2 regions of the Cellulosimicrobium sp. G4 BAM 1002 genome follow, and region 2 is predicted to be linked to the other one. Evidence: riboswitches for the same ligand, from Rfam matches in the RefSeq annotation. Region 2 holds a riboswitch; the other holds the start of a gene.
What was found. A riboswitch is a leader RNA that binds a small molecule or an ion and turns the genes downstream of it on or off. The one in region 2 is predicted to bind S-adenosylmethionine.

Region 1: linked by a shared signal. The riboswitch ahead of ACMXGY_RS19980 (methylenetetrahydrofolate reductase) and the one ahead of ACMXGY_RS03200 (LLM class flavin-dependent oxidoreductase) in region 2 are both predicted to bind S-adenosylmethionine.

Annotation. Positions count from the first base shown of each region.
Region 1 is NZ_CP182109.1:4,478,704-4,492,858, reverse strand. Features, by position in the region: gene ACMXGY_RS20010 (MMPL family transporter) at 1-1,681, shown strand, start outside; gene ACMXGY_RS20005 (FBP domain-containing protein) at 1,752-2,258, opposite strand; gene ACMXGY_RS20000 (VOC family protein) at 2,872-3,273, opposite strand; gene ACMXGY_RS19995 (DUF2630 family protein) at 3,420-3,668, shown strand; gene ACMXGY_RS19990 (hypothetical protein) at 3,726-3,977, shown strand; gene metE (5-methyltetrahydropteroyltriglutamate--homocysteine S-methyltransferase) at 4,084-6,576, opposite strand; gene ACMXGY_RS19980 (methylenetetrahydrofolate reductase) at 6,610-7,671, opposite strand; SAM riboswitch class I at 7,677-7,779, opposite strand; gene ACMXGY_RS19975 (alpha/beta fold hydrolase) at 7,900-8,829, shown strand; gene ACMXGY_RS19970 (sodium/solute symporter) at 8,832-10,379, opposite strand; gene ACMXGY_RS19965 (heavy metal transporter) at 10,376-10,825, opposite strand; gene ACMXGY_RS19960 (LytR/AlgR family response regulator transcription factor) at 10,909-11,796, opposite strand; gene ACMXGY_RS19955 (histidine kinase) at 11,793-13,007, opposite strand; gene ACMXGY_RS19950 (ABC transporter substrate-binding protein) at 13,095-14,063, shown strand; gene ACMXGY_RS19945 (siderophore-interacting protein) at 14,050-14,155, shown strand, end outside.
Region 2 is NZ_CP182109.1:688,209-702,363, forward strand. Features, by position in the region: gene ACMXGY_RS03150 (acyl-CoA dehydrogenase family protein) at 1-673, shown strand, start outside; gene ACMXGY_RS03155 (acetyl-CoA C-acetyltransferase) at 729-1,952, shown strand; gene ACMXGY_RS03160 (MaoC family dehydratase) at 2,070-2,609, opposite strand; gene ACMXGY_RS03165 (SDR family oxidoreductase) at 2,606-3,367, opposite strand; gene ACMXGY_RS03170 (alcohol dehydrogenase catalytic domain-containing protein) at 3,364-4,482, opposite strand; gene ACMXGY_RS03175 (DUF1304 domain-containing protein) at 4,615-5,001, shown strand; gene purL (phosphoribosylformylglycinamidine synthase subunit PurL) at 5,065-7,422, shown strand; gene ACMXGY_RS03185 (endonuclease/exonuclease/phosphatase family protein) at 7,665-8,672, shown strand; gene ACMXGY_RS03190 (MMPL family transporter) at 8,743-11,358, opposite strand; gene ACMXGY_RS03195 (helix-turn-helix domain-containing protein) at 11,421-12,161, opposite strand; SAM riboswitch class IV at 12,331-12,454, shown strand; gene ACMXGY_RS03200 (LLM class flavin-dependent oxidoreductase) at 12,787-13,941, shown strand; gene ACMXGY_RS03205 (NtaA/DmoA family FMN-dependent monooxygenase) at 13,961-14,155, shown strand, end outside.

The DNA of each region.
Region 1 (14,155 bases), 840 kb from region 2:
CCTGCTCCCGCTGGTCTCCGCGCTCGCGTCCATCGCCGTCGCGCTGCTCGTCCTCAGCGGCCTGCTGGGGATCGTGCCCGTCAACGAGTTCGCGGTGAACGTCGTGACGTTGCTCGGGCTCGGGCTGACGGTCGACTACAGCCTGCTCGTCCTGGCGCGGTTCCGCGAGGAACGCGCCACCGCACCCGACGCGCCCGTGGACGAGCTCGTCGGGCGGACGCTCGCGACCGCGGGCCGCGCGGTGCTCGCCTCCGGCCTCGCCGTCGCGATCTCGCTCGCCGGCCTGCTCCTGCTCGGCGACTCCCTGCTCTCCGGGATGGCGGTCGGGGGCGCCGTCGTCGTGCTCGTCGCGACCGCCGCCGGCCTCACGCTCGTCCCCGCTCTCGTGGCGACCTGGCACCGCGCGATCCCCGCGCCGGGCGCGCGCACGTGGTCCCACCCGTGGGCCGGCCGCGGCGGTGCCGGGCTGCTCGGACGCCTCGCGCGCACCGCGCAGCGGCACGCCGTCCTCGTCACGCTCGGCGCGACGGCCCTCCTCCTCGCCCTCGCCGCGCCGCTCGGCTCCCTCACTCTCGGCAGCTCCGAGGTGCGGTCGCTGCCCGCCGACGCCGAGGCACGCCTCGCCGCCGACGCCACCACCTCGCGCTTCGCCGACCTCGGGGTCACCCCGATCACGGTGCTCGTCGAAGCACCCGTCGACGCTCCCGGCGTCGCCGACCACCTCGACGAGGTCGCCGCGCTGCCCGGCGTCGAGGACGCCATGCAGGACACCGGCTACCCGCCCGAGGTCACGGTCGTCGACATCACCCCCGACGTCGGAGCGGGCGGCGACGCGACCGGTGCCGAGGCGCAGGACCTCGTGCGCGCGATCCGCGCCCTCGACACCGACCTCGACGTCCACGTCGCCGGTCCCGCCGCCGAGGTCGTCGACACCCAGGGGCACCTCGCGCAGCGTCTCCCGCTCGCCGCGGGCGTCGTCGTGCTCGCCACGTTCGTCCTGCTCTTCCTGCTCACGGGCTCGCTCGTCGTGCCGCTCAAGGCGCTGCTGCTCAACCTGCTCACGCTCGCCGCGACGCTCGGCGTGCTCGTGTCCGTGTTCCAGCACGGCGTCGGCGCCTCGCTGCTCGGGTTCGAGCCGTGGGGCGCGCTCGACGTCACGACGCCGCTGCTCGTCGGCATGCTCGTGTTCGGCCTGTCGACCGACTACGAGGTGTTCCTCCTCTCCCGCACCGCCGAGGAGTGGCGTGCGCGCCGCCCCGGCGAGGACCCGCGCGTCGCCAACGACCGGGCCGTCCTCCGCGGCATCACCGCGTCCGGCCCGGTCGTCACGACGGCGGCCGTCGCCATCGGCATCGTCTTCCTCGGCTTCGCGGCGGGCGAGCTCGTCGCGATGAAGGAGGTCGGCATCGGCATGGCCGTCGCCGTCCTGCTCGACGTCACGGTCGTCCGGGGGCTCCTGCTCCCCGCGACGATGACGCTGCTCGGGCGGTGGAACTGGTGGCCGGGCGTCGGTTCGGCCGGTTCGGGGGTCACCCCGGCCGACGACGGAGCGGGGGCGGGGCGGGTCTACCATCCGCCCGCTCGTTCCTCGCGGGCTCCCGCCAGACCCACCACGACCCGCCCCACCCCCGCTCCGCCCTCGGCCTCTCCCTCGGCGTCACCTTCTGCGCCGCCGAGGTAGAACCCCGGTCTGCCGAGGTAGAACCGTGGTTCGGCGAGGTAGAACCGTGGTCGGCGAGGTAGAACGCTGGTCAGGCGTCGCGCATGACCTCGGTGACGAAGCGGGCGGAGCGCTCGCGGAGGCCGTCGACGCGGAGCTCGACGAACAGCTCGCGCATCGACTCGTCGTCGCCCATCTCCGTGCGGGTCGGGGCGCGGCGCACGTTCTGCGAGCACAGGAAGTGCGTGCAGATGAGCGTGCCGACGGTGTTGCCGCGGCGGCCCGCGGCGCCGGCGCGGCGTGCGACGTAGAGGCTGACGTCCTCCGTCACGACGACGTCCTCGCACCACGCGCAGACGGCGCGCTTGCGCATGCCGCCCGTCTTGGCGTCGGTCGAGCGCAGCAGGACGCCGCGCGGTTCGCCGTCGACCTCGACGACGGCGTACGCGAGCAGCGGCGACTTGCGGTCGCGCCACCCGAGGTAGTCGAGGCGGTCCCAGTCGAGCGCGTCGAGGTCGGGGAGGGTCGCCTGCGCGGCCTCGCGCTTGGACGCGTTGACGAAGGACGCGCGGAGCTGCTTCTCGGTCAGGGGGTTCATGGGTTCACGGCTTCCGTGTCGGTACGGTCCCGCCCGTCCGACGGCGCGGCGCGGCAGAGTGCCGGCGTGCACGACGACGGGGTCGCCCGGGCGCACGACGGCGCGGCGGGGCGTGGCTGGACGAGGCGGGGAGGGCGGTGTGCCCGCAACCGTTGTCGCCGAGACCCGCGGAGTGCTGGGGAAGGCGTCGTCGCAGAGTCTGGACGACGCCGACCGAGCGCTCGGCACGGGCGGTCACCGGAGTCGGGGTACGGCCCGGTGGCTCAGCGGAGGACGGTGCGGGAGCGGGACGTGCCCGAGCAGGCCGTCATGGCCACCTCGCAGCCTGCGGTGCCGTGCATCCGCGCCTCCTCGTCCCGTACGGCGCGCCCTGAGCGCGACCTGACCTGTCGTGCGCGTCCGGCACGACGGACGGCTGCCCTCGGCAACCGTCCCTGTCGATGGTGCGCCTCGCGGGGCGTCGCCGTCAACGTGAAAGCGGCCACGTCGGCCGAGGAGGGGGCGCCGGCCCGGACGATCCCCGCCAGGCAGCCGCCGAGCCCGGGATCTCGCGTCACCGGAGCGTCCGTGTGACCGGTAACCCCGGGTTCGGCGAGAACGGTGGGCCCCGGTGCTATGCCGAGGGCTGTGCTGACGACGGTGCCCCGAGCTGGACCACGACGATCCGGTGGCCGTCCGGGTCGTTCACGTGCGCGAACCGGTCGCCCGCGTCCTCGTCCGGTCCGACGAACGGGTCCACGCCGATCGCCGCGAGCCGCGCGAGGGAAGCATCGAGGTCGTCGACGTAGAGCACGAGGTTCGGCAGGCCGAACCGTGTCAGGGGAGCGGCGCCGTCGGGCAGAGGCACGAGCCACAGCCCGGGCTCGTCCACGCGCCCGGGACCGACGTGCAGGAGCGGGAACCCGTCCGTCTCGCCGCGGAACAGCGTGCCGAACCCGAAGCCGTCGGTCCAGAAGGCGGCGCTCGCGTCGAGGTCGCGGCAGAGCAGGACCGTGCGGCCGATCGTCGTCGTCATGTGCTCGAGGGTAGGGGCCGGCCGCGCCACGGACGCGGATGTCCGGGGCGAGCGTCCGCGCGGGCCGCCCGGCGTCGCTCGCAACCACCGCACGACGGCGTTCGCAGGCAGGGCGCGCGGGCGCCGTCGGGCATACCGTGGACCGCATGACGACGGACGGTGGCATCCGCAGGACGATCAGCGACCTCGTGGCGCAGGAGCGCGAGCTCCGTGAGCAGCTCGCGAAGGACGCGATCAGTGGCGGCCAGGCGCACGAGCGGCTCCGGGCGATCGAGGTCGAGCTCGACCAGTGCTGGGACCTCCTGCGCCAGCGCGACGCCGCGCGTGAGTTTGGGAGCGACCCGGATGCGGCCACGGTGCGCGATCCCGGTACGGTGGAGAACTACCTGGACTGATCCCGCCAGCGGGACCGGCCCCAGCACTCCCCGTACAGCCGCAGAAGGAGAACGTCCATGACCACGAGCAGCGAGCAGGCGGAGCACAGCCCCCTGCCCACCGGGACCGAAGGTCGCGACATCCCGGGCCACGCGGGCGCGTTCGCGCGCTTCGTCGTGTCGTTCGTGCTGTTCGTCGGGGGCCTCGTGCTCATGGGCGCGGGCATGTCCGGCGTCGACGGCGGCGTGTGGCTCTTCGTCGGCGGGCTCGCCGCGGCGACCCTCGCCTTCATGTGGCCCATGTCGTGGACGGGCACGACCGAGCGCTGACGGGCACCGACCCCGCGAGGTAGAGGCCTGGTCGCGACCAGGCCTCTACCTCGCTGGACCAGGCCTCTACCTCGGCGGACCAGGCCTCTACCTCGGCGGGACCGGGTCAGGCCAGCGTCGCCCGGACCGCCTTCGCGGCCGCGACGAGGTGCTCGAGCGACGGCACGGTCTCCTCGTAGCGGCGGGTCTTGAGGCCGCAGTCGGGGTTGACCCACACGACCTTCGGGTCGATGGCCTTCACCGCGAGCTCGAGGAGCTCGGTGACCTCGTCGGTGGACGGCACGCGCGGGCTGTGGATGTCGTAGACGCCCGGCCCGATGCCGCGCGAGTACCCGGCGTCGCGCAGCTCCGGCACGATCTCCATGCGCGACCGCGCCGCCTCGACGGACGTCACGTCGGCGTCGAGGCCGTCGATCGCGCCGATGACCTCGCCGAACTCCGAGTAGCACAGGTGGGTGTGGATCTGCGTGGCCGCCTCCACCCCGGAGGTCGCGAGCCGGAACGACCCCACGGACCAGTCGAGGTACGCCGGCTGATCGGCCTTGCGCAGGGGCAGGAGCTCGCGCAGCGCGGGCTCGTCGACTTGGACGATCCCGATGCCCGCCGCCTCGAGGTCGGCGATCTCGTCGCGCAGCGCGAGGCCCACCTGGTTGGCGGTGTCCCCGAGCGGCTGGTCGTCGCGCACGAACGACCACGCGAGGATCGTCACCGGGCCGGTGAGCATGCCCTTGACCGGCTTCTCGGTGAGCGAGGCCGTGTACGCGGACCACTCGACCGTGATCGGCGCCGGGCGGGTCACGTCGCCCCACAGGATCGGTGGGCGCACGCAGCGCGACCCGTACGACTGCACCCAGCCGTTCGCGGTCACGGCGAACCCGTCGAGGTGCTCCGCGAAGTACTGCACCATGTCGTTGCGCTCGGGCTCGCCGTGCACGAGCACGTCGAGGCCCAGCTCCTCCTGGAGCGCGACGACGCGCGCGATCTCCGCGCGCATCGCGGCCGTGTAGTCCGCGTCCGAGAGCTCGCCCTTGGTCCACTGCGCGCGGGCGCGGCGAATCTCCGGCGTCTGCGGGAACGACCCGATGGTCGTCGTCGGCAGCGGCGGCAGGTTCAGACGCTCCTGCTGGGCGGCCGCACGCTCGGCGTAGTCCCCGCGCGCGAAGTCCGCGGCGGTCAGCGCGGCCGCGCGCTCGCGCACCGCCGGCACGACGACGCCGCTCGCCGCGGCGCGTGACGCGACCGCCGCGCGGGACGCCTCGATCTCGGTCGCGACGGCGTCGCGACCCTCCGTGAGCGCGCGGGCGAGCGTCGCGACCTCGCCGACCTTCTGGTCCGCGAACGCGAGCCAGTCGCGCAGGCGCGGGTCGAGCGTCGTGCCGGTCGCGGCACCCGGCTCGGCAAAGGTCTCGTCCTCGACGTCGTGCGGCACGTGCAGCAGCGACGTCGACGTGCTGACGGAGACGGCGCCACCGGCGAAGTTGCTCGCGTAACCGAGCACCTCAAGCTTCGCGGAGAGGTCGGCGCGCCAGACGTTGTGCCCGTCGATGAGCCCGACGACGAGTGTCTTGCGCGCGAGGCCGTCGTGCGCCAGACCGTCGGGGATGTCCGCCCGCACCGCATCGATCGCGATCGCCTCGACGTCCGTGTCCGAGAGGACCCAGAGGAAGTCGTGGTAGCGGCCGTCGGGGCTGGGCGAGGTCTCCAGTCGACCGTACGGTGCAGCAACGAGGATGGCGGGCCGCGCGTCCCGTGCCGAACCCTGGATGTCTCCCGACCCGGAGGGCTCCGTAGGGAGCGACCCCGGGTTCGGCACCGGGCGGAGGTCGGTCGCGAGAGCGCGGTACGCCGTCTCGACGGCCGCGGAGAGCTCCTCGGCGTTCGCGGGGTCGGTGACGAGGATGGGCTCGTCGAGCTGGACCCACGGCGCTCCGGCCGCGGCGAGCGCGCGCAGGAGGTCGGCGTAGGCAGCCACGACGTCGTCCAGACGGTCGAGCGGCGAGTACCCCGCGGGGGCGTCGTCGGCGGCCTTCGACAGCGCGAGGAACGTCACCGGCCCGACGACGACGGGCCGCGTCACGACCCCGGCCTCCTTGGCCTCGACGAACTCGCGCACGACGCGGTCGTCGACGAACCGGATCGGGGTGTCCGGGCCGATCTCGGGCACGAGGTAGTGGTAGTTCGTGTCGAACCACTTGGTCATCTCGAGCGGGGCGTCATCGCCGGCGCCGCGCGCCACGGTGAAGTAGCCGGCGAGGTCGAGGCGACCGGCATCGTCCGGACCGGTGCCGAGGAGCGACGCGAACCGCGACGGCACGGCCCCGAGGGACGCTGCGACGTCGAGCACCTGGTCGTAGTAGGAGAACGACCCGGGGACGGACGCGTCGTCGGCGCCGAGGCCGAGCTCGACGAGCCGGCGCACGGTCGCGAGCCGCAGCTCGCGGGCCGTGGCCTCGAGCTCGTCGGCGTTCGTGCGCCCGGCCCAGAAGGCCTCGACGGCCTTCTTGAGCTCGCGTCGGCGCCCGATGCGCGGGTAGCCGAGCACGGTGCCGGCCGGGAACGGGACCGGGTTCTGGGTAGGGGAGGGTAGGGAGGTGGCCATGATCGAAACCTCTTGCTGGTCCTTCAGGACCGATCAGACGGGCGTGCCGTGCGTGGCTGCGCTCGTCGTGGGCAGGGAGGTGCCGGTGACCCACGGCCCGCTGGCCAGGTCCGGGGCGAGCGGGGCGGCGGCAGCGCTGGTGCTGCCCCCGGTCCCGCGCGACCCGCCGCCGAGGTGGACACCCTCGAGCAGGTCAAGTGCGGCGCGGTGCTTGTTGAACGTGTACACGTGCAGACCGGGCGTGCCCGCGTCGAGGACGCGCTGCGCGAGGTCGACCGAGTACGCGATCCCGTAGGCGTGCTGCGCCTCCGGGTCGGGCAGGGCGTCGAGCGCGTCCAGCAGGTGCTGGGGCGCGCGCACGCCCGTGAGCTCCTCGACGCGACGGAGCCGCGCGGGCTCCGTCGTGGGCAGCAGCCCGGCGAGGATGGGGATCGTCACGCCAGCCGCGCGGGCCTCGGCGACGAAGTCGGTGTACGACGACGCGTCGTAGAAGAGCTGCGTGATCGCGAAGCTCGCGCCGGCCTGCTGCTTCTGCCACAGGCGGCGCACCTCCTGCGTGCGCGTCGTCCCGGCGGCGGGGTTCCCGTCGGGGAACGTCGCGACGGCGATCGTCAGCGGGCGCGTGGCGCTGCGCAGGGCGACGGCCGGGTCGGACGCGCAGCGCGACGCCTCGACCTCGCGCAGGAGCGCGACGAGCTCGGTGGACGACCGGACGCCGTCGGCCGCGGGCCGCCAGTCGGGCTGGTCGCGCGGCGGGTCGCCCCGCAGCGCGAGGAAGGAGCGCACGCCCTCGTCGAGGAAGTCGGAGATGACCGCCTCGACGTCCTCGCGCGACGCCCCCACGCACGTGAGGTGCGCGATGGGCAGCACGGGGGTGCCCTGCAGCAGCCGCCCGACGACCTGGCGGGCGGTGGCCCGGTCGGTCCCGGCGGCGCCGTACGTCACGGAGATGAAGTCGGGGTGCGTCGCGACGAGCCGCCGCGCCGTCTCCCAGAACTTCGGTGCGGCGTCCGGGCGCCGCGGGGGCATGAGCTCGAACGACACCGTCGGCCGGGGACTGCCCGGGCGGTGCGCGAAGGATGCCTCTGAGACCATGCGTCACTCCATCGACCCTGGCGTTAGCACCTTTGTCCTCGGGAGGCTTCCGTCGGCGGGTTGCTGCGGTGTCGTCGAGCCAGGACTCTCGACCGCTCTGGATGGTTCACCCGATCCTACGGGGCATCCGCCATCTGGTCGAGCATGCTCGCTCCGTGAGACGCGTGGCCGAGTGCTCGTTCCTATGATGGCGGGCAGGTGGTCGGCCGTCCGGTCGAGAGGAGTCCGATGAAGCACTCTGCCAAGCCCCGGCACCTCGTGCGTGAGGTGGACGGCGTGCGCGTCCACCTCCGCGAGGCCGGTGTGCGCTCGTCGACCGGTGTGGTGCTGCTGCACGGCTTCCCTGCGTCGTCCCACTCGTTCCGCGACGTGGTCCCGGTGCTGGGCGAGCACGCGTACGTCGTCGCACCCGACCTCCCGGGCTTCGGGTTCTCGGAGGCCCTCCCGCCCGACGAGTACACGTTCGAGCGCCTGACGGACGTGATCGAGGCGCTCCTGGCGGCGCTCGGGATCGAGCGGTACGTCCTCTACGTCACCGACTTCGGCACTCCCGTCGGGTACTCCTTGGCGTTGCGACACCCGCGCCGGGTCCTGGGACTGGTCGTGCAGAACGGCAACGCTCACGACGCCGGGCTCGGCGAGGCGTGGGACACGGCGCGACGTTTCTGGGCGGACCCGAGCGCTGAGAACAAGGAGCTGCTCCCGGAGTGGCTGACCTTCGAGGGGACCCGCGACCAGTACCTCGCGGGGTCACCGCCGGAGGTGCAGGAGCTGCACCCGCCCGAGTCGTGGCACCTCGACTGGGAGCGGCTGTCGCAGCCCGGCATGACCGACCTGCAGTTCCGGCTGTTCACCGACTACCGCACGCACGTGGCGCGCTTCGACGAGATCGCGGAGTACCACCGGCAGCACCAGCCGCCGTGCCTGGTCCTGTGGGGGCGGTTCGACACGTTCTTCGACATCCGCGAGATCCTCGCCTACCACGAGGTCATGGCCTCGCTCGAGGTGCACGTCTACGACGCGGGGCACTTCCTGCTCGAGACGCACTCGGCGGAGGTCGCCGAACTGCTCGCAATCTTCGTCGACGACGTGCTCGAACGCGAGCAGACCGCCGCACGACCTCGCCGCGGACCCGGCCCCGAGCCGGGGCGGACGTAGCGTCACGGCTCGCGCAACGGCGCAGCGCCCGGCCACTGGAGCCGTTCGGGGACGTGCAGGCGGCGCAGGAAGCGGTCGGTGCGCAGGGGCGGGCCGTGCCGGTCGAGCCGCGACACGACGACGACGGTCGCCGTCGCGAGCGGGATCGTCCACGCCGCGGGCTGGGCGAGCAGCGACCGCACGACGGCCGCGGCGCCGTCGACGCCCGCACCGGTCGCGTACCCGGCCGCGGCGAGACCGGACGAGGCGAGCAGCGCCGTCGCGCACAGGACCGACCCGACGACCATGCCGGCCACGGCGCCGCGCGCGGTGAGCCCGCGCCACCACACCCCGAGCAGGATCACCGGGGACAGCGCCGACGCGGCGAACACGAACACCGTGCCGACGCTCGTCACGAGCCCTTGCGGGATGGTGACGAGCGCGACGGCGAGCGGGATGGCCGTGCACACGACGGCGGACCAGCGGAACGAACGCACCGTCCCGCCGAAGAGGTCCTGGCTCACGACCCCGGCGAGCGCCACGACGAGCCCGGACGACGTCCCGAGGAACGCGGCGAACGCGCCCGCGACGACGAGCGCCGTCAGCACCTCGCCCCCGAGCCCCGGCACGAGCCGCGCGGGCAGCTCGAGGACCACGGTGTCGGCGACGCCTGGCCGGGCGAGGTCCGGCGCGACGACGCGCGCGACGAGCCCGAGCGTGCTCGACACCATGTAGAACACGCTGATCATCACGAGCACGACGACGGTGGTGCGGCGGGCCGAGCCGCCGTCGGGCGAGGTGTAGAAGCGGACGAGGACGTGCGGCAGGCCGGTGGTGCCGAGCAGCAGCGCGAGGAGGAGCGACACGGTCGCGTAGGCGTCGAGGCCCGCCGGCCCGGCCTCGTGGGGGAAGGCTGCGGCGGGGTCTGAGGTCACGCCCGGCGCGCCACCGGGCTCGAACGCACCACCCATCGCCATGAGCACGACCACGAGCGGCACGGCGAGCGCGGTGAGCTTCACCCAGAACTGGAACGCCTGGACGAACGTGATCGACCGCATGCCGCCGGCCGCGACGACGGCGCTCACGACGACCGCGATCCCCACCGACCCGACCCACGGCGGCACCGGCGCGACGCTCGTGATGACCAGCGCGGCGCCGTGGAGCTGCGGCACGACGTACAGCCAGCCGATGACGAGCACGAGCACGCTCGTGAGGCGGCGCGCGACCACGGAGTCGAGCCGCGCGTGCACGAAGTCCGGGATCGTGTACGCGCCGCTGCGCCGCAGCGGCCCGGCGACGAAGAGCAGCACGAGCAGGTACCCGGCCGCGTAGCCGACGGGGAACCAGAACGCCTCGGCGCCCGCGAGCAGCGCGAGGCCGGACAGCCCGAGGAACGTCCCCGCGGACAGGTACTCGCCGCTGATCGCCGACGCGTTCCACACCGGCCGCACGGTCCGCGACGCGACGAAGAAGTCGCTCGTCGTGCGCGAGATGCGCAGGCCGTAGAAGCCGATGAGGCCCGTCGCGAGGAGGAGCAGCCCGACGGCGACCAGGGGCAGTGCGGTGCTCATGCGCCACCGCCGTCGTCGGTGCCCGGGTCGCCCGACCCGCCCTCCACGAGCGCCCGGTACCGGCGCTCGTTGCGTGCCGCCGCGACGGCGAACACGACGGCGAACGCGAGGATCACCGGGTAGAACCCGTACGCGTGCAGGATCCAGGGCAGCGGGACGCCGAGCAGCACCACGTCGTCCAGCGCCGGCACCCCCGTCATGGTCAGCGTGAGCAGCGCGACCGCCACGAGGAACGAGACGACGCACGCGAGCCCCAGGCGCAGCTGTGCCCGGACGAGCCCGCGCGTGTAGAGGGTGGCGTCGTCCGTCTCGGCAGCATCACCGGCCCGGGTGGGCACGTCACCGCGGGGTGCGCGACCGCCGTCGGGCACCGGGTCCGTCGACCGCACGCGCACGCGCGCCGACCCGGGGGCGGCGAGTGCTGCACCTTCGGTCGAGAGATGCACGCCGGAGTGCATCTCTCGGCCCGGGGTGCGTCTCTCGTCGACCGGCTCGGGCGGCTCGCCCGACGGCGACGGCGGCGGGGCCGTCACGGCTCGCCCCGGTGCGGGCGCAGGAGGGCCTCGCGCACCGCCGGGACCATGCGACGGCTCACGGGCACCTCGCGCCCCGCGACGACGACCACGGGCTGCGCCCCGCCGAACCGCGCCGCGGTCACGGCGGTGCGGTCCACCAGGTACGACCGGTGCACGCGCAGGAACCCGGCGGGCGCCCACCGCTCCTCGAGGTCCGACAGCGGCTCGCGGACGAGGAAGTGCTCGGTGTCCGTGACGAGCCGCGAGTAGTCGCCCTGCGCCTGCACCCACCGCACGGCGCTGCGGAGTACGAGCCGGGTCGTCGTCCCGACCGTCACGACGAGCGTCTCGTCGTCGGGGACGTCACGCTCCGCGGCGCTGGCACCCCCGACGGGCGCGGCGCTCGCGGGAGGCGACCCCGCGCCGTCGGGCGCGGCGGACCCGGACCCGGCGCCACGCCCGGACCCGCCGCCACGCCCCGTGCGGTCGGCGAGCCGCTCCACCACCCGGTCGACGGCGCGCGTGAGGCGCTCGCGGCGCACCGGCTTGAGCACGTAGTCGACCGCCTCGACGTCGAACGCCTCGAGGGCGCGCGCCTCGTCGGCGGTGACGAAGACGACCGCGGGGCGGTCGGCGAAGCGCGTGAGCGCGCGGGCGAGGTCGAGGCCCGTGAGACCGGGCATGTGGATGTCGAGGAACGCGGCGTCCAGGGCGCGGGTCGAGAGCTCGCGCAGCGCCTCGGACCCGGTCGCGACCCCGAGCACCGACCGCACGCGCGGGTCGCGGCGCAGCAGGGCGACGAGCTCGTCGAGCACCGGCCGCTCGTCGTCCGCGACGAGCACGTCGAGCCCGACGGCGGCGCTCGCCGTGGCGCGCGAGGCGCCCTGGTCCGGGGTCGTCACGGCACGCTCACCTCCGTCTCGTGCAGCGGCTGCGACTTGGGCACACGCAGCCGGACCAGGGTGCCCGAGCCGAGCGCGGTCTCGATGTCGAGCGCGTGGTCGTCGCCGTAGAGCTGGCGCACACGGGTGTCGACGTTGCGCAGCCCCACGTGCGCCGTGCCCCGCGACGTGAGGAGCTCGCGCACGACGGCGGGTTCCATCCCGACGCCGTCGTCCTCGACCGTGATCGCTGTCTGGGTGCCCTCGTCGAGCGCGGTGATGACGATGGTGCCGCCCTGCTCCTTCGGCTCCAGCCCGTGCCGCACGGCGTTCTCGACGAGCGGCTGCAGCGACAGGAACGGGATGACGGTCGACAGCGACTCGGGTGCGATCTGGAGCGTGACCGTGAGGCGCTCGCCGAACCGGGCTCGCTCGAGCTCGACGTAGGAGTGGATGGAGCGCAGCTCGTCGGCGAGCGTCGTGAAGTCCCCGCGGCCCCGGAACGAGTAGCGCGTGAAGTCGGCGAAGTCGAGCACGAGGTCGCGCGCCCGCTCGGGGTCGGTGCTGATGAACGCCGCGATCGCGCCGAGGGCGTTGTAGACGAAGTGCGGGCTGATCTGGGCGCGCAGCGCGCGCAGCTCGGCCTGCGCTAGCGCGGTGCGTGACGCCTCGAGCTCGCCGAGCTCGAGCTGGGCCGAGCACCACTGCGCGACCTCGCCCGTGGCGCGCACCAGCGGTGGGCGCACCCGGTCGGCGAACGCGACGACGACGCCCGCGACGCGCCCGGCCGCCACGATCGGCACCCCGACGGCGTCGGCCACGTCACCGCGCACGACGTCACCGCGCACGACGTCACCGCTCCGTCCGTCGCTCTCGACGTGGCGGCGACCCGTGGTGAGCACCCGCTCGGCGATGCGGCGCGCGTCCGGTTCGAGCGTCGAGCTGCCGTCGAGCGCGACGGCACCCTCGGCGGTGACGACGGCGAGCGCGTCCGCGCCGAGGAGCTGGCGCAGCGACCGTGCCGCCCGCCCGACGTCGTCGCCGTCGAGCCCGCCACGCAGGTGCGTCGCGGCGCGTGACGCGAGGTGGAGCGTGCGGAACGTCGCCCGGTCGGAGTCGCTCCCAAGCTCGCGCGACCCGCGCGCGAGCCGCCAGGCGAGCACGAGCCCGAGCGTGAGCAGGACGCCCACGACGAGACCGGCGACGGCGCCGGCGAACACGGGCCCGGACATGCAGCGATCGTAACCAGCGCGGCATCCGGCACCCGACTTCCCAGATAAGGTAAGGCAGCCCTATCCCAATCGACAAAGGAACTTTCTGTGCCGATCTCCCGGACCTCGGCGTCCCGCCCCGGCGTGCGCCGCGGCGCCCTCGCCACCGCTCTCGTGCTCGCCTCCGCCCTGCTCGCGGCGTGCTCGTCCGACCTCGAGCCCGCTGCGACCGGCACGCCGGCACCGGACGACACCGGGTCGGGGTACAGCGTCGAGCACGCGCGCGGCACCGCGGAGATCCCCGTGGCCCCGCAGCGTGTCGTGACCCTCGAGCCCGTCGAGACGGACACCGCCGTCGCGCTCGGCGTCGTCCCGGTGGGGGCCGCCGTGCTGAGCGTCGAGGCCGGGGTGCCCGCGTACCTGGGGGAGGAGGCGCAGGCGATCGAGGTCGTGGGGACGGTCCCCGAGCCGAGCCTCGAGGCGATCGCCGCGCTGCAGCCCGACCTCATCCTCGGCACCGAGTCGCGGCACGCCGACCTCTACGACCAGCTCGCGAGCGTTGCGCCGACCGTCTTCATGGCGACGCAGACCGACCCGTGGCAGGAGAACGTGCTGCTCGTCGGGCGCGCGCTCGGCCGCGAGGCCGACGCCCAGGCCCTGCTCGACGCCTACGACGAGCGCTGCGCCCAGCTCCAGGAGGACTACGACGTCTCCGGGACGGCGCAGCTCCTGCGCCCGCGCGACGGCATCGTCTCCGCCTACGGGCCGCGGTCGTTCGCGGGCAGCACGCTCGAGTGCGTCGGGTTCACGACCCCGGAGCAGGACTGGGGCGAGGACATCTCCGTGGACCTGTCCCCGGAGCGCGTGACCGAGGCCGCCGCTGACCTCGTGCTCGTCTCCGCCGCCGACCCCGACGACGCGTCCGCGGTCCCGGCCGAGATTCCGCTCAACGCCGGGTCGTTCCCCGACGTGCGCGTCGTGGACCAGGCGTCGTGGATCAGCGGCGTCGGCCCGCTCGGCGGGCAGGCCGTGCTGGACGACATCGAGCGGTTCCTGCAGGACCGTGCCGGCTCCTGACCGGGCGGACGGGCCCTCGGCCACGGCCGGGAGCCCGTCCGGGTGCCGGTTCCACCGGTCGCCCAACGTCCTCTTCCCCACGACGGTCGCGC
Region 2 (14,155 bases):
CGGCAACGCGACGTTCGCGGACGTGATCGTCGTGTGGGCCAAGGACGTCGCCGACGACCAGGTCAAGGGCTTCCTCGTCCGCACGGGCACGCCCGGCCTGACGGTCACGAAGATCGAGCGCAAGCAGGCGCTGCGCACCGTGCAGAACGCCGACATCGAGATCGACGGCGTCGAGGTCGCCGAGGAGGACCGCCTGCAGCGGGTCTCGTCGTTCCGCGACGTCGCGGCCGTGCTGCGCCCCACGCGGGCCGAGGTCGCGTGGCAGGCGGTCGGGCTCGCCGTCGGCGCGTACGAGGCCGCCGTGGCCTACGTGGCCCAGCGCGAGCAGTTCGGCCGCCCGCTCGGGTCGTTCCAGCTCGTCCAGGACAAGCTCGCGGAGTCCCTGGCCGACATCACGGCGAGCATCGCGCTGTGCCGCCGGCTCTCGCTGCTCGCCGAGGAGGGCAACCAGCGCGACGAGCACGCCGCGCTCGCCAAGTCGTTCGCGACCACGCGCATGCGGGCGACCGTCGCGCGCTGCCGCGAGGTGCTCGGCGGCAACGGCATCCAGCTCGACCACGGCGTCGCGCGCTACTTCGCCGACGCCGAGGCCGTCTACACCTACGAGGGCACGCGCGACATGAACACGCTCATCGTCGGGCGCGCGATCACGGGCCATCAGGCCTTCGTCTGAGCCCTTCGCCGACACGAGACCCACCACCGACACGCACCACCGGAAGGAGGCCACCGTGCAGGAGGCCTACGTCGTCGCCGTCGCCCGCTCGCCCATCGGGCGCGCGTTCAAGGGGTCGCTGCGGGAGGTGCGCCCGGACGACCTCGCCGCCGAGATGGTCCGGGCCGCGCTCGCCCAGGTCCCCACGCTCGACCCGGGCCGGGTCGAGGACCTGCTGCTCGGGTGCGGGCAGCCGGGTGGGGAGCAGGGCATGAACATGGCCCGCGTCGTCGCCGTGCTGCTCGGGCTCGACGGCGTGCCCGGCACGACCGTCAACCGCTACTGCTCGTCGAGCCTGCAGACCACGCGCATGGCGTTCCACGCGATCCGCGCGGGGGAGGGCGACGTGTTCGTCTCCGCCGGCGTCGAGTCCGTGAGCAGCACCGCGCGCGGCACGGCCGACCACATCCCGGGGGAGGACCTCACCAACCCCCGGTTCGCGACCGCCGTCGGACGCACCGTCCGCCGCGCCGAGGCGGGCGCCGAGCCCTGGACCGACCCGCGCCTCGCGGGCGAGCTCCCGGACGTGTACGTCGCGATGGGCCAGACGGCGGAGAACGTCGCGCAGCTCACCGGCACGTCGCGCCGCGAGCAGGACGAGTACGCGGCGCTGAGCCAGCAGCGCGCGCAGGCCGCGATCGCGAGCGGGTTCTGGTCCCGGGACATCACGCCCGTCACGCTCCCGGACGGCACGCGCGTGACGGCCGACGACGGCCCGCGCGCGGGCGTGACCGTCGAGTCGCTCGCAGGGCTGGACCCCGTGTTCCGCCCCGACGGGACCGTGACCGCCGGGAACTGCTGCCCGCTCAACGACGGGGCGGCCGCGGTGGTGGTCGTGAGCGGGCGCGTCGTCGACGAGCTCGGCCTGCAGCCTCTCGCCCGGATCGTCTCGACCGGCGTCAGCGGGCTGTCGCCGGAGATCATGGGCCTCGGGCCCGTCGAGGCGAGCCGCCAGGCGCTCGCGCGCGCCGGGCTGACGATCGACCAGGTGGACCTCGTCGAGATCAACGAGGCGTTCGCCGCGCAGGTGCTGCCGAGCGCGAAGGAGCTCGGCGTCGACCTCGACCGGCTCAACGTCCACGGCGGGGCGATCGCCGTCGGGCACCCGTTCGGCATGACGGGTGCGCGCATCACGTCCACCCTGGTCCATGGCCTCGCCGAGACCGGTGGGCGCTACGGGCTGGAGACGATGTGCGTGGGCGGGGGCCAGGGCATGGCGATGGTCCTCGAGCGCGTCTGATCCGACACAGCGCTGAGTGCATGAGAATGGCGGTCCCGAATCGTTTCGAGGCCGCACATCTCATGCACTCAGCGTTCTGGTCGGCGCTCGTGGCGGGTGGGCGGGTGACCCGGCCGGTCAGGCCGGGACGACGAGCACGACGGTGTCCGCGACGAGCGCGGGCTTGTCCGAGCCCTCCGAGCCCTCCGAGCCCTCCGAGCCCTCGACCTCGACGGTGACGCGGATGCGGACCTTCGCACCCCGGGGGGAGTCGTCGACGCCCGTGACGGTGGACGTCGCACGCACCCGTGAGCCGGCACGGACCGGGGCGATGAAGCGCACCGAGTCGAGGCCGTAGTTGACGTGCATCGCGACGCCGCCCACGTCGAGCAGCCCCGCGGTCAGGACGGGCAGGAGCGAGAGCGTGAGGTACCCGTGCGCGACGGGCGCGCCGAACGGGCCGGCCGCCGCGCGCTCGGGGTCGACGTGGATCCACTGGTGGTCCTCGGTGACGTCCGCGAACGCGTCGATGCGCGCCTGGTCGACGGCGACCCACCGCTCGGACGTGGCCGTGCGCCCGACGGCGGACGGCAGGTCGGCGACGGACGCGACCCGGATCACGGTGTCGGTCGCCGGGGTCGACGGGGACGCCGTCGGGCCGGACGCCGTGGCGCTCATGCGCGCGGCCCTCCCGCCGCGTAGACGACCTGGCCGGAGACGAACCCGGACTCCTCGGAGCACAGGAACGACGCGAGCGCGGCGACGTCCTCCGGCTGCCCGGCCCGGCGCACGGGGATCTCCTGCGCCGCGGCCGCGACGAAGTCGTCGAACTCGACGCCGATCCGCTCCGCCGTCGCGCGCGTCATGTCGGTGACGACGAACCCCGGGGCGATCGCGTTCGCCGTCACGCCGAACGGGCCGAGCTCGAGGGCCAACGTCTTGGTGAGCCCCTGCATGCCCGCCTTCGCGGCGGCGTAGTTCGCCTGGCCGCGGTTGCCGAGCGCCGACGTGCTCGACAGGTTCACGACCCGCCCCCAGCCGGCCGCGACCTGGTGCGCCTGGACGGCCCGCGCCATGAGGAACGCCCCGCGCAGGTGAACGCGCAGCACGGTGTCGAAGTCGTCGTCGGACATCTTGAACAGCAGGTTGTCGCGCAGCACGCCCGCGTTGTTCACGAGCACCGTCGGGGCGCCGAGCTCGTCGACGACGCGCGCGACCGCGGCCTGGACCGCGTCGGCGTCCGAGACATCCGTGCCGAGCGCGAGCGCCTCGCCGCCCGCCGCGGCGATCTCCTTCGCGACGAGCGCGGCGTCGTCCTCGCGCAGGTCGAGGACGGCGACCCGCATGCCGTCGCGGGCGAGGCGTCGCGCGATCGCGGCACCGATGCCGCGCGCGCCGCCGGTGACGATCGCGGTGCGAGGGGTCGGTTCGGTCATGAGGGTGTCCCTTCGTGAGGCCGGACGAGCTGGCGCAGCTCCGCGCCGGTCGCCAGGCGGTCCATGGCGGAGCAGAGGTCGTCGAGCGCCACGTGCGCGGACACGAGGCGCTCCAGGGGGAGCGCGCCGTCGCGCCAGAGCTGCACGTAGCGCGGGATGTCGCGCGCGGGCACGGCCGAGCCGAGGTAGCTCCCGACGACGGTGCGCGCCTCGGCGGTGAGCGTCAGCGGGGAGATCGACGAGCGGGCGTCGGGCCCGGGCAGGCCCACGGTGACCGTCGTGCCGCCCGGCGCGGTCGCGGCGAACGCGGTCTCGAACGCGCGGGCGCTGCCCGCGGCCTCGACGACGACGGGCGCCCGGAGCCCGGCCTCGACCAGCGACGCGGGCGTGTGCACCGCGGACGCGCCGAGCGCGCGGGCCGTGGCGAGCTTGTCCTCGACCGCGTCGACGCCGATCACGTCGTGACCCAGCGCCTGCGCCACGAGCAACGCGGCCATGCCCACGCCGCCCAGCCCGACGACGAGCACCGGCTCGCCCGGTCGTGGGCGCCCGGCGTTGAGGACGGCCCCGCCCCCGGTGAGCACCGCGCAGCCGAGGAGGGCAGCGACGTCGGGCGGGACGTCGTCGTCCACCGGGACGACGGACGTGCGGCTCACGACGGCGTGCGTCGCGAACGCGGAGACGCCGAGGTGGTGGTGGACCGGGACGCCGTCGCGGTGCAGACGGCGCGCGCCGCCGACGAGCGTCCCGGCGGCGTTCGCGGCGCTGCCCGTGCGGCACGGCAGGCGCCCGTCGGTCGCGCACTCGGGGCACGCGCCGCAGCGGGGGAGGAAGGTCATGACGACGCGGTCACCGGGCCGGACGTCGTCGACGCCGTCGCCGGCCTGCTCGACGACGCCCGCCGCCTCGTGGCCGAGCAGTATGGGCACGGGCCGGGGACGGTTGCCGTCCACGACGGACAGGTCGGAGTGGCACAGCCCCGCGGCCTCGATGCGCACGAGGAGCTCGCCCGGCCCGGGCGGGTCGAGCTCGACCGTCGTCACGCGCAGCGGGCGCGACCCGGCGAAGGGCGACGGGGCGCCCGTCCGTTCGAGCACGGCTCCGAGGATCTCCATCCTGGCCCACCTCTCCTCGACGTCGTCGTCGCGACGTACCGACCGTGCGGTATGTCGCTCCGACAGTACACGACGGCTCACCTCGCCGGTACCCGCCCGGCGGTCGCGCCACAGCGGTGGGAGAGTGTGCGCATGCTGCTCACCGGGCTCGTCCTCGCGGGTGTCGCCGCCGCGATCCACGTCTACATCTTCGTCATGGAGTCGCTCACCTGGACGAGCGACCGCACGCGCGCGACGTTCGGCACGTCGCGCGCCGAGGCGGAGGCGACCAGGGAGCTCGCGTTCAACCAGGGCTTCTACAACCTGTTCCTCGCCGTGCTCGTCGCGCTCGGCATCGTCCTGCACGCGGCGGGCTGGACGACGGCGGGGGCCACGCTCGTCCTGGCCGGCGCCGGGTCGATGGTCGCGGCGGGCCTCGTGCTGCTCGTGTCGTCGCCGTCGAAGGCCCGGGCGGCGCTCGTCCAGCTCGTCCCGCCGCTGCTCGGCGTCGTCGGGGTCGTCCTGGGCCTCGTGCTCTGAGCCGCCGGTAGACTGGGCGCGCGCCGTCGTGCGCTCCCCGCCAGCGCCCACCCGAGGGAACCGATGACCGCCCCCGCATCCCAGGCTTCTGCACGCCCCGCTGCTCGCCCGACGTTGGACACCGTCGAGCACGCCGCCGCGACTCCGGACGAGGCCCAGCCGTACGCCGAGCTCGGCCTCAAGCCCGACGAGTACCAGCGCATCCGCGACATCCTGGGGCGCCGCCCCACGGCCGCGGAGCTCGCGATGTACTCCGTCATGTGGTCCGAGCACTGCTCCTACAAGTCGTCCAAGGTGCACCTGTCGAAGTTCGGCAAGGCCACGACGGACGAGATGAAGAAGCACCTGCTCGTCGGCATCGGCGAGAACGCGGGCGTCGTCGACATCGGTGACGGCTGGGCCGTGACGTTCAAGGTCGAGTCGCACAACCACCCGTCGTTCGTCGAGCCCTACCAGGGCGCGGCGACGGGCGTCGGCGGCATCGTGCGCGACATCATCTCGATGGGCGCGCGGCCGGTCGCCGTCATGGACCAGCTCCGGTTCGGCGCGGTCGACCACCCGGACACGGCGCGCGTCGTGCACGGTGTCGTGAGCGGCGTCGGCGGCTACGGCAACTCGCTCGGCCTGCCGAACATCGGCGGCGAGCTCGTCTTCGACCCCTCGTACCAGGGCAACCCGCTCGTCAACGCGCTGTGCCTCGGCGTGCTGCGCCACGAGGACATCCACCTCGCGAACGCGTCCGGCACCGGCAACAAGGTCATCCTCTTCGGCGCCCGCACGGGCGGCGACGGCATCGGCGGCGCCTCGATCCTCGCGTCCGAGACGTTCGAGGACGGCGTGCCCGCGAAGCGGCCGAGCGTCCAGGTGGGCGACCCCTTCATGGAGAAGGTCCTCATCGAGTGCTGCCTCGAGCTCTACGCGGCGAAGGTCGTCGAGGGCATCCAGGACCTCGGCGCGGCCGGCATCTCGTGCGCGACGTCGGAGCTCGCCTCCAACGGCGACGGCGGCATGCACGTGTGGCTCGACGACGTCCTGCTGCGCGACCCGACGCTCAACGCGGGCGAGATCCTCATGTCGGAGTCGCAGGAGCGCATGATGGCGGTCGTCGCGCCCGACAAGCTCGACGAGTTCCTCGCGATCACGGGCAAGTGGGACGTCGAGACCGCCGTCATCGGCGAGGTCAACGGCTCGGGCCGCCTGACGATCGACCACCACGGCCAGCGCATCGTCGACGTCGACCCGAAGACCGTCGCGCACGAGGGCCCCGTCTACCACCGCCCGTACGCGCGGCCGTCGTGGCAGGACGGGCTCAACGCCCGGACTGCCGCGGACCTCGCCCGCCCCGAGACCGGCGACGACCTGCGCGCCACCGCGCTGCGCCTGCTCGCGTCGCCGAACCTCGCCTCGAAGGAGTGGGTGACGGACCAGTACGACCGGTTCGTCCAGGGCAACACCGCGCTCGCGCAGCCCGACGACTCCGGCGTGATCCGCGTCGACGAGTCCACGGGACTCGGCGTCGCGCTCGCGACGGACGCGAACGGCCGCTACGGCAAGCTCGACCCGCGCACGGGCGCCCGGCTCGCGCTCGCGGAGGCGTACCGCAACGTCGCGACGACGGGCGCGCGCCCGCTCGCCGTGACCGACTGCCTCAACTTCGGCTCGCCCGAGGACCCCGACTCGATGTGGCAGCTCGTCGAGGCGATCGAGGGCCTCGCGGACGCGTGCCGCGAGCTCGGTGTCCCGGTCACGGGCGGCAACGTGTCGCTCTACAACGGCACGGGCGAGCCCGGCCAGATCGACTCGTCCATCCACCCGACCCCGGTCGTGGGCGTCCTCGGTGTGCTCGACGACGTCGCGCACGCCACGCCGTCGGGCTGGCGCGAGACCGGCGAGAGCATCTACCTGCTCGGCACGACGCGCGCCGAGCTCGACGGCTCCGCGTGGGCCGACGTCGAGCACGCTCACCTCGGTGGCGTGCCGCCCCGCGTCGACCTCGCCGCGGAGAAGGCGCTCGCCGGCGTGCTCGTCAACGCGAGCCGCGACGACCTCGTCTCCGCCGCGCACGACCTGTCCGAGGGCGGGCTCGCCCAGGGGCTGCTCGAGGCGTCGCTGCGGTTCGGCGTCGGGGCGAGCGTGTCGCTCGACGCGCTCGTCGAGCGCGACGGCGTGACGCCGTTCGAGGCGCTGTTCTCGGAGTCGACGGCGCGCGCGCTCGTCGCGGTTCCGCGCGGCGAGGAGTCCAAGCTCGTCGACGCGTGCGTCGCACGCGGCGTCCCCGTGCTGAAGATCGGCGAGACGGGCACCGAGCCCTCCGCTGCGGCGGAGTCCGGCGAGGTGCTCGAGGTCGCGGGCCTGTTCACCGTCCCGCTCAGCGAGGCGGACGCGGCCTACCGCGGCACGCTGCCGGCCATCTTCGGCTGACACCGCTCCACGACGCCCCGGTCACCGATCAGGTGACCGGGGCGTCGTCGTCTCCCGACCCGCCTCTCGGACGGGGTCGCCGAGCCCGCCGCTGCGCGCCGTCGACCACGAGGTTGGTGGCGCGAAGCGGTCGAGAACGACGGCAACGTCGTGCTCGGCGGGTGGGCGGGTTTCGTGGAGGACGGCGGGCGACGTGGTGCGGCGGGTCGCGGTGAGGACGGTGACGCTGCCAGAGTCCGGGCATGACCTCGGTGACAACGAGCCTCCCGCCCGGCCGCGTCACGACCCGGCGGCGACCGGGCGGCCCGGTGCTCACCGTGCTGCTCGCCACAGGGACCGCCGCCGTCGTCGTCCTCACGCTCGTGCGGGCCGTCCCGTACGACGCCGTGACGCCCCTCGCCCAGGTCGTGGGGTTCACGCCGTTCGTCGCGGTCGGGGCGGTCGTCGGCCTGGTGCTCACGCTCCTCGCACGGCGCTGGGTCCTCGCGGCGCTGCTCGCGGTGTGCGTCGCCGCGCAGGCGGTGTGGCTCGTGCCGGCGTTCGTCCCGGGCCCGGGAGCGCCCGACGACGCGGCGTCGCTGCGCGTGATGGGCGCCAACGCGTGGCTCGGGTCGGCGGACGCGGACGCGCTCGTCGACCTCGTGCGCGAGCAGGACGTGCAGGTGCTCGCGGTGCTGGAGCTGACGACCGACCTGCGCGAGCGCCTCGTCGCGGCCGGCATCGAGGACGTGCTCCCGTACAGCGCGGACGCGAAGGTCGGTTCCGGAGCGCTGGGCAGCGGGCTGTGGAGCGCCCTGCCGCTCGACGACGTGGACCTCGAGCCGTTCTCCAACGACGCCATGCCGGCCGCGACGGTCGAGGTCGACGGCGTGCCGGTCCGGGTCACGGCCGTGCACCCGATCCCGCCCATCCCGGAGTACGTGCAGGTCTGGGGCGAGGAGACGGCCGCGCTCGCCGAGCGGGCGGTGGCCGACCCGCTGCCGCAGGTGCTCGTCGGCGACTTCAACGCGACGTACGACCACGCCACGTTCCGCCGGTTGCTGGGTGACCGCTTCCACGACGCGTCGCGCGCGTCGGGCGGCGGTCTCGACCTGTCGTGGTCACCGCTGCCCGGCACGGTCCCGCCCGTGCTGAACCTCGACCACGTGGTGACGGACCGCGAGAACGCCGTGACGGACGTCGGCTCCCTGCACCTGGAGGGCAGCGACCACCGCGCGATCGTCGCGACGGTCCACGTGCCCCGCCCCTGACGCCGAACCCGGGGTTGCGGGCCACCGAGCGCACTCGGTGACACGGAGCACCGGGTTCGGCACCTCCTGGTCAGCTGCGTGCGGACTCCGGCTCCGGCTCCGGCGTCTCGACGTGGTGCGGGTGGCGGCGCTCGAGGGCGGCGCCCTCGACGTCGACGTCGGGCAGGACCCGGTCGAGCCAGCGGGGGAGCCACCAGGCCTTGTCGCCGGCCAGGTGCATGAGCGCCGGGACGAGCAGCATGCGCACGACGAACGCGTCGACCAGGACGCCGAACGCGAGCGCGAACCCGATGGGCCGGATCATCGCGCTGTGCGAGAACACGAACCCGCCGAACACGGAGATCATGATGATCGCCGCTGCCGTCACGACGGACCGCCCGGCGCGCACGCCCTGCACGATCGCGACGCGGGCCGGCGCCCCATGGGCGTACGCCTCGCGCATGCCCGTCCCGATGAAGAGCTGGTAGTCCATCGCGAGGCCGAACAGGATGCCGACCAGCAGGGTGGGCAGGAAGTTGAGCACTGGGCCCGGCGTCTCGACGCCGAACACGCCCGCGAGCCACCCCCACTGGTAGATCGCGACGACCCCGCCGAGCGCGGCGAAGTAGGACAGGATGAACCCGAGCGTCGCGACGACCGGCACGAAGATCGACCGGAACACGAGGATCAGGATGATCAGCGACAGGCCGACCACGACCGCGAGGTAGACCGGCAGTGCCTGCGCGAGCTTCTCGGAGATGTCGATGTTGCCGCTCGCCGAGCCGGCGACGCCGAGCGTCACCTCGCCGTCCAGCGGCTCGAGGGCACGGAGGCTGTGGACGAGCTCCTCGGTGGACTCGCTCGTCGGTCCCTCGGCGGGGATCACCTGGAACGCGGCGACCGTCCGGTCCTCGGACGTCCCGATCGGTGCGACCGCGACGACGTCGTCCTGCTCGAAGAGCTCCTCGGCGACGCGCACCTGGTACTCGAGCGACTCCGCCTCGGTGGGCTCGCCCGGGAGGTCGGCCACGACGAGCAGGGGCCCGTTCGTCCCCTCGCCGAACTGCTCGGCGATCGTGGAGTACGCGCGGTACTGCGTCGAGTCGTGCGCCTCGGAGGACCCGTCGGGCAGGTTGGTGCGCAGGTCGAGCGCGGGGAGGGCGACCACGGCGAGGGCGGCGATGCTCAGCAGCGCGGTCCCCACGGCGCGCACCGTCGACATCGGCCTCACGGGCTTCGTCGCCGGGAGCCCACCCGCGGCGGGGGTGTCGCTCGCCGTCGGGGTCGCCGCCGAGCCGTCCGCGAGGCGCGCCCGCTCGCGCTTGCTGAGGATGCGCATCCCGACCATGCCGAGCAGCGCGGGGGTCATGGTCACGGCGATGAGGACCGCGATGGCGACGCACAGCGCACCGACGCTGCCCATGAGGCCGAGGAACGGGATGCCGGTGACGTTGAGGGCGAGCAGCGCGATGAGGACGGTGGCGCCCGCGAACACGACCGCGTTGCCGGACGTGCCCGTCGCGAGCCCGATCGACTCGTGGAGGTCGTCGCCCTGCTTCAGCTGACGCCGGTGACGGTTGATGATGAAGAGCGAGTAGTCGATCCCGACGGCGAGGCCGAGCATGAGGCCGAGGACCGGGGTCACGGACGACATGTCGACGACGCCCGACAGGGACATGGCGGTGAGCGCGCCGATCCCGACGCCGACCAGCGCCGTGAGGAGCGGGAGCCCCGCGCCGACGAGCGTGCCGAGCATGACGATCAGCACGACCGCCGCGACGACGAGGCCGATCGCCTCGCCCACGCCGAACACCTGCGGGACGCCCTGGGTGATGTCGGCCGAGAACTCGGTCTGCACGCCGTCGACCGGTGCGTCGGTGAAGACGGCGACGAGGTCGTCCTTCGTCTGCTGCTCGATGTTCATGTTCGGCTCGGTGAAGGAGACGCTCGCGACGGCGGCGCTCCCGTCCTCGGAGACCATGCGGATCTCGGACGCCATCTCGAGCAGCGGCGCCGACGCCTCGAGCTGCGCGGACTGCTCCTCGAGCGTCGCGCTCTGGTCCTCGAGCGCCGTGAGCTGCTCCGCGAGCGCCGCGGCCTGCGCGTCCAGCTGGGCGCGACCGGCGTCGAGCTGCGCCTGCTGGGCGTCGAGCTCCGGCGCGGCCTGCTCGGCGGCGCCCGCGGCCTCGGCCTGCGCGCGGGCCTCGTCGAGCTGGGCCTGGCCTGCGTCGAGCTGGGCGAGCGCGGCGTCGATCTGCGACTGGCCGGCCTCGAGCTGGGTGCGCCCGTTCTCGATCTGCGTGCGGCCGTCGGCGATCTGGGTTCGACCGTCCTCGACCTGGGCGGCCTGGTCGGCGAGCTCGGCCGACGTCGCGAACGGGTCGATCACCGTCTCGACGCCGTCGACCTCGCTCGCGTCGGCGACGAGGTCACCGATCTGGGCTTCCTGCTCCGCGGTGAACGCCGAGCCGTCCTCGGTCGCGAAGACGATCGTGCCGCTCCCGCCCGAGGCCTCGGGGAGGGCGCTCTGCAGCCGCTCGGTCACCTCGGCTGTCGGGGTGCCGGGGATGGAGAAGCTGGTCGCGAGCGTGCCGCCGAACGCGACGAACGCCGCCCCGGCGAGCACGAGGACCGCGAGCCACGCGGCGACGACGGTCCTCGCCCGGCGCGCGCACGCGCGGCCGAGGCGGTAGAGGAGTTCAGCCATGAGGGTCCTTCGGTGGGAGTCCGGTCGGGTCAGGCGGTTCGGGAGAGAGAAGAGGGGAGCGGTCAGGTCGTGGGCGCGTAGCCGGCCCGGGTCCGTTCGACGAGCCGGTCGAGGAGCTCGGCCCACACTCGGCGCGAGGCCTCGTCGTCGGCGGCACCGGTGGCCGCCCACCAGCGTCGCTGGATGACGAGGACGCCGGCCATGAGCGCACCGACCAGCAGCTCGATCTCGAGCGGGTCGACGTCGGGGTGCTGGCGGGTGGTCCCGGCCACGAGGCGTTCGGCGAGGTGGGTGAACGTGCGGACGACCATCGTCGTCACCCGGGGGGTCGGCTCGGTTGCGTCGCCTCCGAGGGCGCGCGTGAGGTAGGCCATCGGCGCGACGAGGTCCGTGCTGCGCAGGGCCGCGGTGAGGTCGTCGAGCGGGGTCGCGCGTCCCGCGCCCGGCCCCGGGTCGCCTCCGGCATCCGGCCCCGCGTCGGGAGCGGCGGGCTCCGCCGCGCTCGCGCCCAGCGCGTCGACCACGGCGCCCAGCACGTCCTCGCAGACCTCGACCACGACGTCGTCGAGCGAGGAGAAGTGGTTGAAGATCGTGCGGCGCGCGACGTCGGCGCGTGCGGCGAGCTCGTCGACCGTGAAGCGGGCGCCGCCCTTGTCCTCCATGAGCGCGGCCGCGGCGTCGACGATGGCGCGCCGGTGGCGCGCGCGCAGGGCGCCCCGGCGGTCGGGCGTGGGATCCGCGGTTGCCGCGCCGCGCGCGGGCGCGGGCGCGACGAGGTGCTCGGATCCGGAGAGGGAGGGCACCCCATGACACTAGGTGCATCGATGCACTGAGTGCAAATAGGTCGGGCGGAGGCTGAAAGTCGACCGATCAAGTCCAGTATGTGGGAAGGTCCCGCCGGTGCGTTGACACCCCCGACGGCCGCTCGTAAGTTCCCGGCCAACCGAGGTCGTCACACCTCGGCGCAGACATGGTCATGAGCTCCGACACCAAGCCCCGGCTCGTCGGACGGCAACCCTCCCGCGCGGCGGGGTGCCCCGGGTGAGGACCAGGCCCCGCGCCACGCGTACCCACGCGCGGCGCGGGGCAACGACGCGGAGCCCGGCGACGGGCACGAAGGAGACGGACGATGGACAGGCGAGAGTCGAGCAGCGTGGTGGACCACCCGCAGGCGTCGACGTGCCCCTGTCCGCCCGTAGGCGTCGTCCGCGCGCCCGGGACCAGCGGTCCCGCGCGCAGCACCTGTTGTCGGTAGCCCCGACCCGGTCCTGACGTCGCGCGAGCGACGCACGCACACCCCGAACCGGTCACCCCCGGCCGTCCCGGCCCCCGTCCTGCCGCCGCGCGGCGGGACCGTTCTGCCCACCCTCCGGCACCCGCCGCGCCCTCCCGCGCGCCGTCGGCCTCCACTGAGAACGGATCCTCACGATGTCCGACCCCCGCCCCTCCCGCACCCTCCACCTCGGCGTGGACCTCAGCGACGCGGGTGCCCACCCCGCCGCCTGGCGCACCGTGGGCTCCCAGGCCCAGCGCCTGTTCGACGCCCAGCGCCTCGTCGACCTCGTCGCCACCGCACAGCGCGGTCTGCTCGACCTCGTCACGCTCGACGACGCGTTCACGCTCCGGCCGACCCGCGGCGGTTCCGTCCGGGGGCGGCTCGACGCCGCGCTCGTCGCCTCGCGGCTCGCGCCCCGCAGCGCGGGCATCGGCCTCGTCCCCACCGTGACGACGACGCACACCGAGCCGTTCCACGTGTCCAAGGCGATCGCGACGATCGACCACGTGAGCAGCGGCCGCGCCGGGTGGCAGGTCGGCTGGTCGACGACGCCCGCCGAGGCCGCCGCGTTCGGCCGCAAGGACGCGCAGGACGAGCCCGATGCGGTCGCCGAGGCCGACGAGGCGGTCGAGGTCGTGAGCCGCCTGTGGGACTCGTGGGAGGACGACGCGGAGATCCGCGACGTCGCCACGGGGCGGTTCGTGGACCGCGAGAAGCTCCACTACGTCGACCACGAGGGCATCCGGTTCGCGGTCAAGGGTCCGTCCATCACGCCCCGGCCGCCGCAGGGCCAGCCGCCCGTCGTCGTGCGCGCGGGGTCGCCGGCGTCGTTCGACCTCGCGGCCCGCCGCGCCGACGTCGTGCGCGTGCGCGCGGCGACCCGCGACGAGGCCGTCGCCCTGCGGACGCAGGTGCGCGACGCCGCCGCGGACGCAGGACGCGACCCCGACGACCTGCGCGTCCTCGTGGACGCGTACGTCGTCGTCGGTGACACGCGCGCCAGCGCGCAGGCCCGGCTCGACCTGCTCGAGGACCTCGAGGGCGTCACGTGGGACACGGACTCGCTCACGCACGTCGGCACGGCGCGCGACCTCGCGGTGACGGTCGAGGAGTGGGCGCACGCCGGCGCGGCCGACGGCTTCCTCCTGCGCCCGTCCTCGCTGAGCACGGATCTCGACGCGATCGTCGACGGCGTCGTGCCCCTCCTGCAGGGCGCCGGGCTGTTCCGCACTGCGTACCCCGGCACGACGCTGCGCGACACGCTCGGCCTGCCGCACCCCGCGAACCGCTACGCGGCGATCGCCTGAGCCCGGACGGACCGACGACATGAGCAACCACCCCCGCAAGCAGATCCACCTCGGCGCCCACTTCCCGGGCGTCAACAACACGACCGTCTGGAGCGACCCCCGCTCGCGCAGCCAGATCGACTTCTCCTCGTTCGAGCACCTCGCGCGCCGGGCCGAGGCGGCGAAGCTCGACTTCTTCTTCCTCGCGGAGGGCCTGCGCCTTCGCGAGCACAAG